4 regions of the Peribacillus sp. P4_D6 genome follow, and region 4 is predicted to be linked to each of the others. Evidence: riboswitches for the same ligand, from Rfam matches in the RefSeq annotation. Region 4 holds a riboswitch; each other region holds the start of a gene.
The links. Region 4 has a riboswitch for cyclic di-AMP ahead of AC1DVB_RS13780 (cation:dicarboxylate symporter family transporter). Riboswitches for the same ligand answer to the same signal wherever they lie in the genome.
Positions count from the first base shown of each region.

Region 1: it holds a riboswitch for cyclic di-AMP, as region 4 does, so the genes downstream of both, AC1DVB_RS02910 (APC family permease) here and AC1DVB_RS13780 (cation:dicarboxylate symporter family transporter) in region 4, are expected to answer to the same signal.
Region 2: it holds a riboswitch for cyclic di-AMP, as region 4 does, so the genes downstream of both, AC1DVB_RS11730 (hypothetical protein) here and AC1DVB_RS13780 (cation:dicarboxylate symporter family transporter) in region 4, are expected to answer to the same signal.
Region 3: it holds a riboswitch for cyclic di-AMP, as region 4 does, so the genes downstream of both, AC1DVB_RS04980 (TrkH family potassium uptake protein) here and AC1DVB_RS13780 (cation:dicarboxylate symporter family transporter) in region 4, are expected to answer to the same signal.

Region 1 is NZ_JBFUIQ010000003.1:116,167-119,327, forward strand. Features, by position in the region: gene AC1DVB_RS02900 (glycosyltransferase family 2 protein) at 1-853, shown strand, start outside; gene AC1DVB_RS02905 (GtrA family protein) at 813-1,268, shown strand; cyclic di-AMP (ydaO/yuaA leader) riboswitch at 1,620-1,765, shown strand; gene AC1DVB_RS02910 (APC family permease) at 1,904-3,161, shown strand, end outside.
Region 2 is NZ_JBFUIQ010000029.1:29,012-32,172, reverse strand. Features, by position in the region: gene AC1DVB_RS11735 (Na-translocating system protein MpsC family protein) at 1-351, opposite strand, end outside; cyclic di-AMP (ydaO/yuaA leader) riboswitch at 596-737, shown strand; gene AC1DVB_RS11730 (hypothetical protein) at 1,129-1,512, shown strand; gene AC1DVB_RS11725 (potassium-transporting ATPase subunit F) at 1,693-1,767, shown strand; gene kdpA (potassium-transporting ATPase subunit KdpA) at 1,793-3,161, shown strand, end outside.
Region 3 is NZ_JBFUIQ010000008.1:32,468-35,628, forward strand. Features, by position in the region: gene AC1DVB_RS04975 (potassium channel family protein) at 1-362, opposite strand, end outside; gene AC1DVB_RS04980 (TrkH family potassium uptake protein) at 386-1,717, opposite strand; cyclic di-AMP (ydaO/yuaA leader) riboswitch at 1,868-2,010, opposite strand; gene AC1DVB_RS04985 (hypothetical protein) at 2,340-2,531, shown strand; gene AC1DVB_RS04990 (TetR/AcrR family transcriptional regulator) at 2,937-3,161, opposite strand, start outside.
Region 4 is NZ_JBFUIQ010000038.1:24,585-27,745, reverse strand. Features, by position in the region: gene AC1DVB_RS13785 (efflux RND transporter periplasmic adaptor subunit) at 1-1,059, shown strand, start outside; cyclic di-AMP (ydaO/yuaA leader) riboswitch at 1,259-1,406, shown strand; gene AC1DVB_RS13780 (cation:dicarboxylate symporter family transporter) at 1,578-2,837, shown strand.

The DNA.
Region 1 (3,161 bases), on a different contig from region 4:
GAGGATCATTTACAAAGAAACGATTAATAATGAATATGTTCGCGGGCTAAAGCTTTCCCGGAATGCTGGACATCAAAATGCACTTCTGGCTGGGTTGTTTACAGCCAAGGAAGCCTCAGATTGTGTGATTTCCATTGATGCAGATTTACAGGATGATATTCAAGTCATCCCGGAATTCATTCGAAAATTCAATGAAGGATGTGAAATCGTATATGGTGTCCGCCAGAAAAGGGACCTTGATTCATTCTTTAAACGAACATCTGCAACAGGTTTTTATAAATTAATGAACAAGATGGGGGTTAACCTTGTCTATAATCATGCCGATTTCCGGCTAATGAGCAAAAGGGCGATCATGGAGTTGGAACGCTTTGATGAAACGAATCTTTTTTTACGGGGGATTGTACCGCTCATTGGGTTTAAGACGGACTCTGTTTATTATGACCGTAAAGAAAGATTGGCTGGGGAAACGAAATATCCATTTAAGAAGATGGTTGCTTTTGCACTTGATGGCATTACTTCCTTTTCAGTTACACCGATCCGGCTTGTATTATGGCTAGGATGTCTTTCCTTTTTCATTAGCTTACTCTTTGGGTCTTACTTTTTATGGTTGAAATTTTATGGGCAGACCGAAACTGGCTGGACCTCATTGATCACCTCCATATGGTTGATCGGTGGACTACAGTTGATTGCTGTCGGGTTGATTGGGGAGTATATCGGAAAAATCTATAATGAATCCAAACGCCGGCCTAAATATATTGTTGATCTTGATCTATTTAATCCGCTCGATTTTAAAAAACGGGAGCAATTAGAAAATGAACGGAACAGTATTGAAAAACTATCTAAAACAAACTAACTCCTTTATCCGCTTTTTATTGGTTGGAATAGTCAATACAGCGGTTGGACTTTCCATCATGCTTTTTCTCATGAATGCTCTTGAATTATCTTACTGGATCTCCACCTTTATCGGCAATGGTACGGGAGCTGTAACGAGTTTTCTCTTGAACAGGACTTTTACCTTTAAAAGCGATATAGAATGGCGGCGAGGAGTTGCCCGTTTCTTTTGCGTCATCCTGATTTGTTATTCCGCCGCTTATTCTATAGGACAAGCCATTGCAGAATCACTGGAAGGAACCGTTCATTTATCCATACAACAAAATTTGGCTGTTCTGATAGGAACAATCTTTTATACAGTGCTTAACTATCTTGGCCAGAAATACTTTGTCTTTAAAAAAAGCAATTTGAGGCCAATTCAAGAAGGAAGGAACTAATTAGCGTAGATGAGTGGAATAATGCCCCCGAATGGACGGGAATTAAAAACGGAATCGGAAAGCGAAATTCTGATTTTATGACTATCCAAGCTGGGGCAGATCTGTTTTACTTGATCCATCACGTTACTTCATTTTTCCTTTTGGGGAATCTATCTTTTGTTCATTGTCTTCTTGAATATCTTCCTTTTAGACAGTTACTTTCCTCCTTTCCTACCTTCGATTCATGTGTTTGCATGACTTTTGTTATATAAGTCAAGAATAAAACCTCGCTTATAAATAATAATTCTATTTCTGTGCAAAATTTTCATTTACTTTTCCATTTCACGGGAGTATGATAATCAACAGTTTCATATTTCTAAATCGCTTAAACCTTATGGTGCGGGGGACCCGTTATTGGGATTGTTTTTACAATCCAAGGGGTGAATCCTTTAAAAGGTAGGGCTACTCTTAGGTCCGAATCCGACAGCTAACCTCGTAAGCGTTATATGAGAAGGAAGGTGGAGCTTGTTAGACAAAAAAATTGATGTCTACAGGTCTATTTAGCTATGACTTGTAGGCATTTTTGTGTTTCGTCTCGTTTTTTTGCTACAGCTGGGAAACATAAACTTATAAATTAAACTGGTGGTGAATTCTTGATGTTATCTTCTATAAAGAGGTTCTTGATCGGGAGACCTTTAAAATCAAATGCACTTGGTGAACAAAAGCTTAACAAAACAAAGGCGTTGGCGATATTATCTTCAGATGCATTGTCTTCGGTTGCATATGGGCCGGAGCAAATATTGATTGTCCTGATCACGGTCGGTGCTGCGGCATTCTGGTATTCAATCCCTATCGCGATTGGAGTATTGATCCTGTTAACCGCTTTGATTTTGTCCTACAGACAAATCATTTTCGCTTATCCACATGGCGGGGGAGCCTATGTGGTTTCAAAAAACAATTTAGGTGTCAATCCAGGGTTGATAGCTGGAGGATCCTTATTGGTCGATTATATATTAACTGTCGCGGTAAGTGTTTCCGCTGGTACGGATGCCATCACGTCCGCTTTTCCCGGCCTGCATGATTATAATGTCCTCATAGCCATTATTTTTGTCATCCTACTTACTATCTTGAACCTTAGGGGGGTTACGGAATCGGCATCTGTCTTGGCCTATCCGGTGTACCTATTCGTTTTAGCCTTGTTCATCTTGATTGGGGTTGGAATTTACAAGATTCTGACGGGAGGAGTCTCACCGGAATTGCATGCATCAATCGGGACTCCGGTAGCAGGCATCAGTTTATTTATACTGCTAAGAGCATTTGCATCAGGAAGCTCCGCATTGACAGGAGTCGAAGCGATTTCAAATGCAATCCCGAACTTTAAAGATCCAGCACCGAATAATGCTGCGAAAACATTAATAGCGATGGGTTCCTTACTAGCTGTTTTGTTTTCGGGAATCGTATACTTAGCCTATTATTTAAGCATTGTTCCTAGCGCAGAGGTAACGGTCGTCTCCCAGATTGCTGAAGAGATCTTTGGACGGAATTTCATGTATTTCTTCATTCAAGGTACAACTGCATTGATCTTGATACTTGCGGCAAATACTGGATATTCGGCTTTCCCTTTGCTTGCGGTAAATCTGGCGAAGGATAAATTCATACCAAGGGCGTTTACGATCAGAGGGGACCGTTTAGGGTATTCCAATGGAATTATCATACTTGGACTTGCATCCATCATCTTGATAGTCGCAGTTGAAGGACATACGGAAAATCTCATTCCGCTTTATGCGGTTGGTGTATTCATCCCATTTACGTTATCCCAGACTGGGATGATTGTTAAATGGATTCGCGAAAAGCCAAAAGGCTGGATGATGAAATTAACCATTAATTCAATTGGTGCCATAATTAGCTTTATCG
Region 2 (3,161 bases), on a different contig from region 4:
CTCTAAATCTTTATCCATTATAAAAACTTCAATTCTTTCACCTGTTTTAGTGCTAATATCACTATGGGAGGAAAGAACTTTACATCCAGTTTGATCTTCAACTATTTTTTCGTAATCCTTGGTGTACATTTCACGAAGAAGCGAGCGCATTTTTTTTACAAGTTTTTTGCCGGAATTGTGACTGACAAGATGCTTTTCTTCCACAGTCAGGACACCTTTAAAACGAGTAATCAACATGTCATTAATTATATATGTTTTTGCTTCCTGTGGTCCTCTGCCTATCAGATCACGCTGGAACTTAATAAATGCTGCACTTATTTCTGCTTCAAGTTTCTTTTTGGGATTTAACATAATGCCTCCATTTTATCTCGGGAATTTATGGGATTTATCATAATACCCAACCTTAGTTATTGTCAATGTAAGTTTACAAACCTATAAAAAAATTTGTAATCACTAGAATTATTAAGTAAATTTAGTTTTTGCTGACTAATTTGGACTAAAATGACTGTATATGGTCGATTTTGAATTAATATCGTGATTTTATGAGGTTTACAAACATTTAATGATGAGCGTAGAATAATCCACATAAATAACAATTTGATATCGGCCAAATCTCAAGAAATTGAGAACGGAGGACCCACTATTTTTGGGGTTAATTCTGCATTTGCAGAAGGGATGAGATACTCTTTCGCCATCCTACCCGTCAGCTAACTTCGTCGGCTAAAGCGAAGGAGGTCATAAGACCACCTTAATTCAGGAGGCTTTTTTTGTTATGTTTGTAGCAAGATAGCAACCTGGCATTTCCGTAGGTCTTTTTATTATGCCTATAAATGAAAAGGTTTCTTGGAAGACAGATCGCACAGAGCGCTGTAAAGCTTGCTGGGTGATAAGTAGACCAATGAGTACTTTTTCTCCAATTTTATATGTTTGCTTTGCAATGCATCCAATAACCAATGTGTGAATCGTATTGATTAACGCTGGAGTATGGATAGCTACTGCATGGCTGCATACATGGGGAAAGAGTAAGCATTGGTCTATTTTTTATGTTTTCCACTGGCAGGATTTTCTTGCCCAGAAAGAATGCAGATTGAAAAATTAATAAGAGAAAGTACAAATGGGGTGAATTGGATGGGAAAAGTATTGCTTGTTGGGAAAGGAAAATTATTCAAATCTGTAAAGGAAAGTATAGGGGCCACCCACACGGATACAAGTAACGTAGAAACTGTAAACTATGATGAAGAATGGTTTAAGCCTACAAGGAACCAGAAGGAATGTGATGGAATAATGGTTCAAAACTCAGAGCAGGATAACTGTGTTTATCTATTCCCTAATTCTCTGTTTGATGGAATTAATCTTGTGAGATTATTTTCAGAGTTCAAATCTTTGAGGTTGTTTGTTGTCACTCATGATCAACAATATTCTAGTCTATATAAAAAAATGGGAGCTGATTTTGTCATCTTCAGTAAACCAGAATGTTACAGCTATAACTGGCTGCTAACAAGTGGAACCTAGTTTCTTTAAGAAACTCATAGGGGGTGAGCACATTTTAATTGTTTGAAATTTTTATAGTTTGGAAGGAGAGACGTCAATGGATCTTATATCAGTTTCACTTACAGCTTTTTCATTCTTATCATTTTTTGGATTTATCCATTTTTGTAACAAAGTTATAGAAGAAAAAGGAGAGTAGAAACGATGTTTTTATTATTTATTGTTGGAGCACTTTCGTTGTATTTAATTCATGCTTTAATTTACCCGGAAAAATATTAATAGCTACAAAACGGAGGAAATGCAAATGGATTTTTTACAAATCGGTCTGGTATTAGCACTCGTCATTATCCTGGCAATACCACTGGCGAAATATTTAGCTAATGTTTATTCCCTTGAAACAACAAAACAAGATCGGATGTTTGGATGGTTAGAAAGGGGCATTTATAAATTATCTGGTATTAATACCGGTGATATGAACTGGAAGCAATATGTAAAGGCACTACTATTGAGTAATTTAGTCATGTTTATTATTTCGTACATGATCATTCGATTTCAAGGAGTTRTACCGGGTAACCCAAGTAAGATAGACAACATGGATCCATTATTGGCATTCAATACTGCTGCAAGCTTTCTTACTAATACTAATTTACAGCACTACAGCGGGGAATCGGGACTTTCTTATTTATCGCAAATGGTCGTCATCATATTTTTGATGTTCACGACACCGGCTACTGGTCTTTCGTTATGTATGGCTTTTTTCAGAGGTCTGACAGGCCAGCGCAGTATGGGGAATTTTTATGTGGATTTAATTCGTTCCATCACCCGGGTACTACTGCCGTTATCTATCTTAATCGGTCTTGTCCTAGTATCTCAAGGGGTTCCGCAAACCCTTGATCCTACGGCCATTGCAACTACATTGGAAGGTGCGAAGCAGAATATTGCACGTGGGCCAGTAGCTGCGTTAGAGTCTATTAAACATTTAGGGACAAATGGCGGTGGATTTTTTGGTGTCAACTCGGCCCATCCCTTTGAGAATCCTAATGGTTTCACCAATATAATAGAGATTTTATCAATGTTTCTGATACCTGCTGCTCTTCCTTTAACGTTTGGGTATATGGCAAAAAACAAGAAACTAGGTTGGATTCTTTTTTCAGCAATGGGATTAATGTTCCTTGTTTTCTTAGGTGTTACGTATTTCAGCGAACAAAATGGAAATCCATCATTAGAGAGAATAGGGATTTCTCAAGAGAATGGAAGTATGGAAGGCAAGGAGGTGCGGTTTGGAATTGCACAGAGTGCCCTTTTTACAGCCGTTACGACAGCAGCTACTACAGGTACAGTTAATAATATGCATGATACGCTTACTCCACTTGGCGGATTAGTGCCATTGGCAGAAATGATGTTGAACTGTGTGTTTGGTGGTGATGGAGTAGGGACGGTTAACATCCTTATGTACGCAATAATGGCAGTATTCATTGCCGGGTTGATGGTTGGACGAACGCCGGAGTTTTTAGGGAAGAAAATTGAAGGCAGGGAAATGAAACTAATAGCCATTACCATTCTTCTACATCCATTAATCATATTAGTTCCGTCAGCTATTGCTTTAGCTACACAAATGGGCACTTCAGCTATTTCTAATCCGGGTTTTCATGGAATTTCGCAAGTTGTTTATG
Region 3 (3,161 bases), on a different contig from region 4:
GGGTAGATGACCCAGTCGGCACCGACTTTTGTGAGCACCTGACCGTGATTTTTATTAAGTGCCTTGGCAATGACCTTTTTGATCCCAAGCTCTTTTAAAAGCAAGGTAGTTAAAATGCTCGATTGCATGTCATTTCCGATGGCTACGATGACACAATCGAAATTACGGATTCCGATTGCTTTCAATGTCTCTTCTTCGGTCGTATCCGCCATGACGGCATGGGTAACGTTCAGTTCCGCATTCTCGACTCTTTCCTCGTTCACATCAATACCCAAAACCTCTTGGCCTGCCGTATATAATCTATGGGCCACACTGGTTCCGAATCTGCCTAAACCTATTACGGCGTATTGTCGTTTTCCCATCTTTTACACTCCTTCATTCATTATTATCCAATCATGATTTTCCCTTTTGGACGTCGGAACGGATCTGGCTTGCGCCTCATGGCGATAGCAAAGGCCAAAGTCAAAGGGCCAACACGGCCTGCAAACATCGTGAAAATGATGAGCATCCGGCCAACCGGTGATAATTCCGGGGTCAAACCCATTGAAAGTCCCACGGTGGCGAATGCTGAAGTGGCTTCGAACAAAATCATCAAGAAATCAGTTCCGCTTTCAGTGATGGTCAGCAGAATGGAGATGATGGAAACCATGAATACACCAATGAACGTAACGGATAATGCTTTAAAGATCGTTTCACTCACGATGCGGTGACGGAACAAGACCACATCACCCTTACCTTTGATCTGTGACCAAACCGTTCCGACAATCGTCGCCAATGTTGTCGTTTTAATCCCGCCGCCAGTCGATCCGGGTGATGCCCCAACGAACATCAAGAAAATGATGAGCAGTAATGCAGGCTGAGTTAAATCAGGGATATTCAGAGTGTTGGAGCCTGCCGTCCGTGGTGATACCGATTGAAATAAAGACGACAGCATTTTACCCATGAAAGATAAAGGCTGCAATGTCTTGGCATTGCCGTACTCGAATAAAAAGATTAAAATCGCGCCGGCAATCGTAAGGGTCAAGCTAGTCGTCAGAACGATCTTCGTATGTACGGATAAACGATGTGTATTCCGATATTCGTATAGTTCATTCATCACGATAAAGCCTATCCCGCCAAACGTGATGAGGAAGGCAACGGTAAGGGTTACGAATGGATCCGATACATATGGGGTCAAACTCCTGAATTCCCCCATTAAATCAAAGCCGGCATTATTGAAATTCGAGACGGAATGAAAAACACCGTAATAGATCGCCTTGCCGGTTGGCATGTCAAAAGAAAAGCGAATCGATAAGATAAGGGCACCCATGCCTTCAATGATGGCCGTGAAAATTAAAAGCCGTTTCACTAATCTGACTACACCCGCCATGGATAGATTATTTAACGACTCCTGCAGAACTAACCTCCCTTTTAAAGAAATCTTTTTGCCTAATAATAAAAAGAAAAACGTCGCAAATGTCATGAACCCTAATCCGCCTACCTGAATCAGTGTTAAGATGACCAACTCACCAAAAGTGGTGAAGGTCGATCCCGTATCCACAACGACCAGTCCTGTTACACATGTAGCGGAAGTCGAGGTGAATAAAGCATCCAGAAAAGAAAGACCATGGCCATTTTCCGTGGAAATCGGCAGGGTCAATAAATAGGCCCCGATAAGTATCAGGATGGCGAAGCCGAGTACAAGTATTTTTGGCGGATCCAATAAATTTTTTGTCATTCTCAAATGATCATCCCTACTGTATGACTTTTAATCAACAATCTCTTTCTAATCTGTTTAAAGGCATAATAAAAAGACCTGCGAAAACATCGAATAGCTCTATTGCCACAAAAAGCGTGCAAAAAAGGCTCCCGAAATAGGCGGTCCTATGACCTCCTTCGCTTTAGCCGACGAAGTTAGCTGACGGGTAGGATGGCGAAAGAGCTGATCTCATCCCTTCTGCAAGGCAGAATTAACCCCAAATGATTGGGTCCTCCGTACTCATTTATAATGAGTTTTGGCCGAAATGCATTAAATTGATAAACGTATTCTACTCCCATCATTTAGCAGTTGTAAACCCCTAAATCGTAAAAAAATATTTCTTTAATAAAACTGAAAATTTACGTTTTATTTACATTAAAAAAACGTATTGACAAATATTAGTTGGCACATTATGATAGGTTCGATTAATCCAATTATGATAACCGGCATCGATATACTTTATTCAATAATTTCAAGCAGAACATGCTATTGCCAATCGAAATTTGTAATAGATATATTATGTTTCTTTTGTAAAAGATAAAGGAAAAAGCAGTACATTATTAGTTAAATTCAATACATTTTATTAAAAAGGCGGGCAATTATGGAGAAGACGTTCAATAGATATGTTATTAATGCTACAGGCAAGGGTGGCCAAACATATTTAACACAATGCCAGGATAAAGATGCACTAAGGAAATGGATAGCCGATCATGAGGATCAAATCATCATGAATGAATTAAGGATAACGGATAAGAAAAAGAATCCGTTTTTAAAACTGTTTTCCCCAAGGTAAATCAACTGATTCCAACATTCATAGCGGTATTCAATTATTGTAATCCCTGTGCTTTATCCAGGAACGGTGAGCGAAAAATCCATATCTTGTTTTGCTTTTAAACTCATTATATTTAATGAGTTTTTTTGCGTTATTTACAGTATTGAACCTTAGATGTTAAAATTTAGTAACTACTAATGTGGACGTGAAGCAGAGAAAAGTAAAATGAAATGACCACTTACCGAGAGCAGCCGAGGATTGTTGGGTATGAATGGGGGGCATCGCAAATTGGTCTCGTTCCTTGGGGACGGGGTTTTTTATTGTACAGTCAAAGGTGGAGAAGCGATGACATTAAAAAATGCATTGGTATCCTGGAAATCCCCTTCCATTCTTTTGTGCGGAATAGGTATCTCCAACTAAAATCGTTCATTGGATGAATGTGCGCAATTGGCTGATGAAGTTCAAGATTTTAAAATGGATTTTCGCCATTTCTTCCGCCGTTTGTTCTTCGCAGTTCTCCAGCCACTCAGTAATCACCCCTAAAATCGCCGATGTCAGGAAGGCGTGCATATACATGCGGAATGCTTCCTCTTTAGCTGCTGGATGCAGGCTGATCAAACGCTCCAACAGTACTTCCCCGAAAACCCGTTT
Region 4 (3,161 bases):
TATTTTGATGCCAAGAAAAATGATTTTAAGAAATTCCTTGTAAAAGAAGGCGATTCGATTACGGCTGGCTCCTCGTTGTTTGAGTATACGGCGACCGAACTTGATGCGCTTAAAGCGAGTTTGGAAGCGGAGAAAACGGCAGCTGAGGGGGAAAGGGCAGGGATTGAGGAATACATAGGGAAGTTGAGGTCTTATCAGGGGACCTTGACCAGTGAACCTGAAGCTGCAATTGATGAATCGGTGGAAAAAAACTTGAATATTGATATAACGACAAGCTCTTCAGACCTTATTAAAAGTAACATTGAGCAAGAAATGTACAAGCAGGAACTAGAAAAAAACAGGTTGGATGAAAAAGTGAAAATGCTTGACGCTAAATTAAGTTCGATTGAGGAGCAGTCCAGTGCAATTGTGACGACGAGCGAGGCTGATGGTGTCGTTAAAAATATCAATAAAAACCTTGATAATCCCATTATATCCATCGTTTCTACAAATATGGCAATTGAAGGGTATTTCTCCGGAGAGGAAATGAAAAAGGCTGAAGTGGGCATGACTATAAAAGCAAGTTCCTCTGATTCAAAAAAGGCATTGAAAGGGACGATAGGCCGTATCCATTCCTATCCCGCAGAAGAGCCATCATTAAAAAAAGATAACAGATTTCCATTTCAGGCTTTAATCGAACCGGAAGGCGAAGAAACGGAACCTCTGTTGGTGGGATCGAAAGTGAACCTTACTGTAATAACCAATGAGAAAGCCGGTGTACCCTCCATACCGATAGAGGCGGTACAATACCAAAAGCATCCATATATTTACAAGTTGACGAATAAAGGCCATGTGGATAAACATTACATTACAAAAGGTCTTAAGGCTGAAGGGAAGCAGGAAATCATAAAGGGACCGTCTGTAGGTGACGTCATCCTCCTGAAGCCGAATGTGGCAGTGAAGAACCATTCTTATTTTATTACCCCGATTCAATTTGAAAAAGTGAAAGCTGGAACTTATAAAAAATTCACCTCTAGGGAAAAAGTAAGATACCTGTTACTTGGCATTCTGGAAAAATAACCGCTTTTTTCACAAGAGAGGTGATGTCAAATTATTTATTAATTATATCAATATAACTTAAGTGATTAAAAATCGGGAAGCGTAATTATAGATAGAATAGCTATTAATACAGAATATTCAGACATATTTAAAGACCTTTTTCTAGAACGGATGCGAATAAATATTTACAGATTATCATTTTTAGTATAATATTTTATTATAAGTTAACTCGCTTAATCTTATTCCAAGAACGGGGGACCCATTTTTGTGGATTTTATCCGCTAGGGGTGAATTCAGAAATGAAAGGGCTTTTTGTGTTTCCAATCCTAACCCGACAGCTAACCTCGTCAGCGTCTTCAAGGGAACATGTGTGAATATTCACGCCTATAAGAAATCGACACATGAAGTGTCTTTTTTTTCGGCGTAAAGACAGAGTTTTTCAAAAAAGAAAAATTACTTTCTTTTATTAGTATCTTGTTTCCCTTACCGAGACAAAAATGTTTTTGCATCAAAGACTTTATGGAAGGTGAGGAAAGTAAATGAAGAAATTCAAACTAAGTTTAGCTAGCCAAATTTTCATTGGTTTAATTCTAGGGATTATCGTTGGTGCCATTTTTTATGGTAATGAGACGGCCCAAAACTTTTTACAGCCATTCGGAGACATTTTCCTACGAATGATTAAAATGATTGTAGTGCCGATCATCGTTTCAAGCCTTATCGTTGCAGTTGCTGGTGTAGGTGATTTGAAAGCGGTAGGTAAACTAGGTGCTAAATCATTATCATACTTTGTTGTCGTAACTATGATAGCGATTGCTGTTGGTTTAATTTCAGCGAATATCATCCAGCCTGGTGCTGGTGTGAATATGGATAAGCTGGAACAAACTGATATTTCTACGTATGTTGATACAGCAGAAACTAAGCAGCATGAATCGTTCGTGGATACACTCGTTCACATTGTACCATCCAATCCAGTTCAAGCTATGGTACAAGGCGATATGCTAGCGATCATTTTCTTCTCCGTGTTGTTTGGGCTTAGTATTGCAGCCATCGGTGAAAAGGGTAAACCAGTATTCCGCTTCTTCCAAGGTACAGCTGAAGGAATGTTCTACCTAACTAACATGGTCATGAAATTCGCTCCTATCGGTGTATTTGCACTAATCGGTGTGACGATCTCCAAGTTCGGTTTGGAATCTTTAATTCCGCTAGGAAAGTTAGCGCTTTCTGTATACGGAACAATGATTTTCTTTGTAATAGTCATTCTTGGTCTTATTGCGAAATTTGTCGGATTCAATATCTTTACGCTGATTAAACTTCTAAAAGAAGAATTGATTCTTGCTTTCTCTACTGCAAGTTCAGAAGCGGTTCTTCCGAAACTCATGGAAAAAATGGAGAAAGCGGGATGTCCAAAACATATTGCTACATTTGTTATTCCGACTGGATACTCCTTTAACCTTGATGGTTCTACATTATACCAAGCGTTAGCAGCTATCTTCATCGCTCAAATGTACGGAATCGATTTAAGCGCGTATGAGCAAATTACGCTGATGCTAGTGTTAATGATCACGTCCAAGGGAATTGCGGGTGTACCGGGTGTATCTTTCGTAGTTCTTTTAGCGACATTGGGAACTGTCGGTATTCCTATTGAAGGTCTAGCATTTATTGCCGGTATCGACCGTATTCTTGATATGGGACGTACAGTGGTAAACGTTATCGGTAATTCACTTGCGGCAATCGTCATCTCTAAATGGGAAGGTCAATTCAACCCTCCTTCCAAAAAAGAGTTAGAGCAAGTTTCTTAATATAAAAAATCCAGAGTGAAATGTCACTCTGGATTTTTTTATTTATTTTTTTGAATGAAATAGCGCTTTCTTATTTCTCGATGACTGTAAACTCTGCTTCCTTAGAGATACTCAAGCACTTCAAGTTGAATTGTTTTATGGAGGATACTACAATCTTGGCGCGTCTTCCCGGATGTCAAAATACCCCCAAATTCATAAAGCCTTTCATCTTGTTTACCTCAAAACCAAATCATTTCCTCTCGGCCCAGAAGGTCATCTGTTGTGAAATGAAACTACCTTCCGGCTTTAAAATACGTTGATTTGTTTCAAAGCTAATGTCGGTTA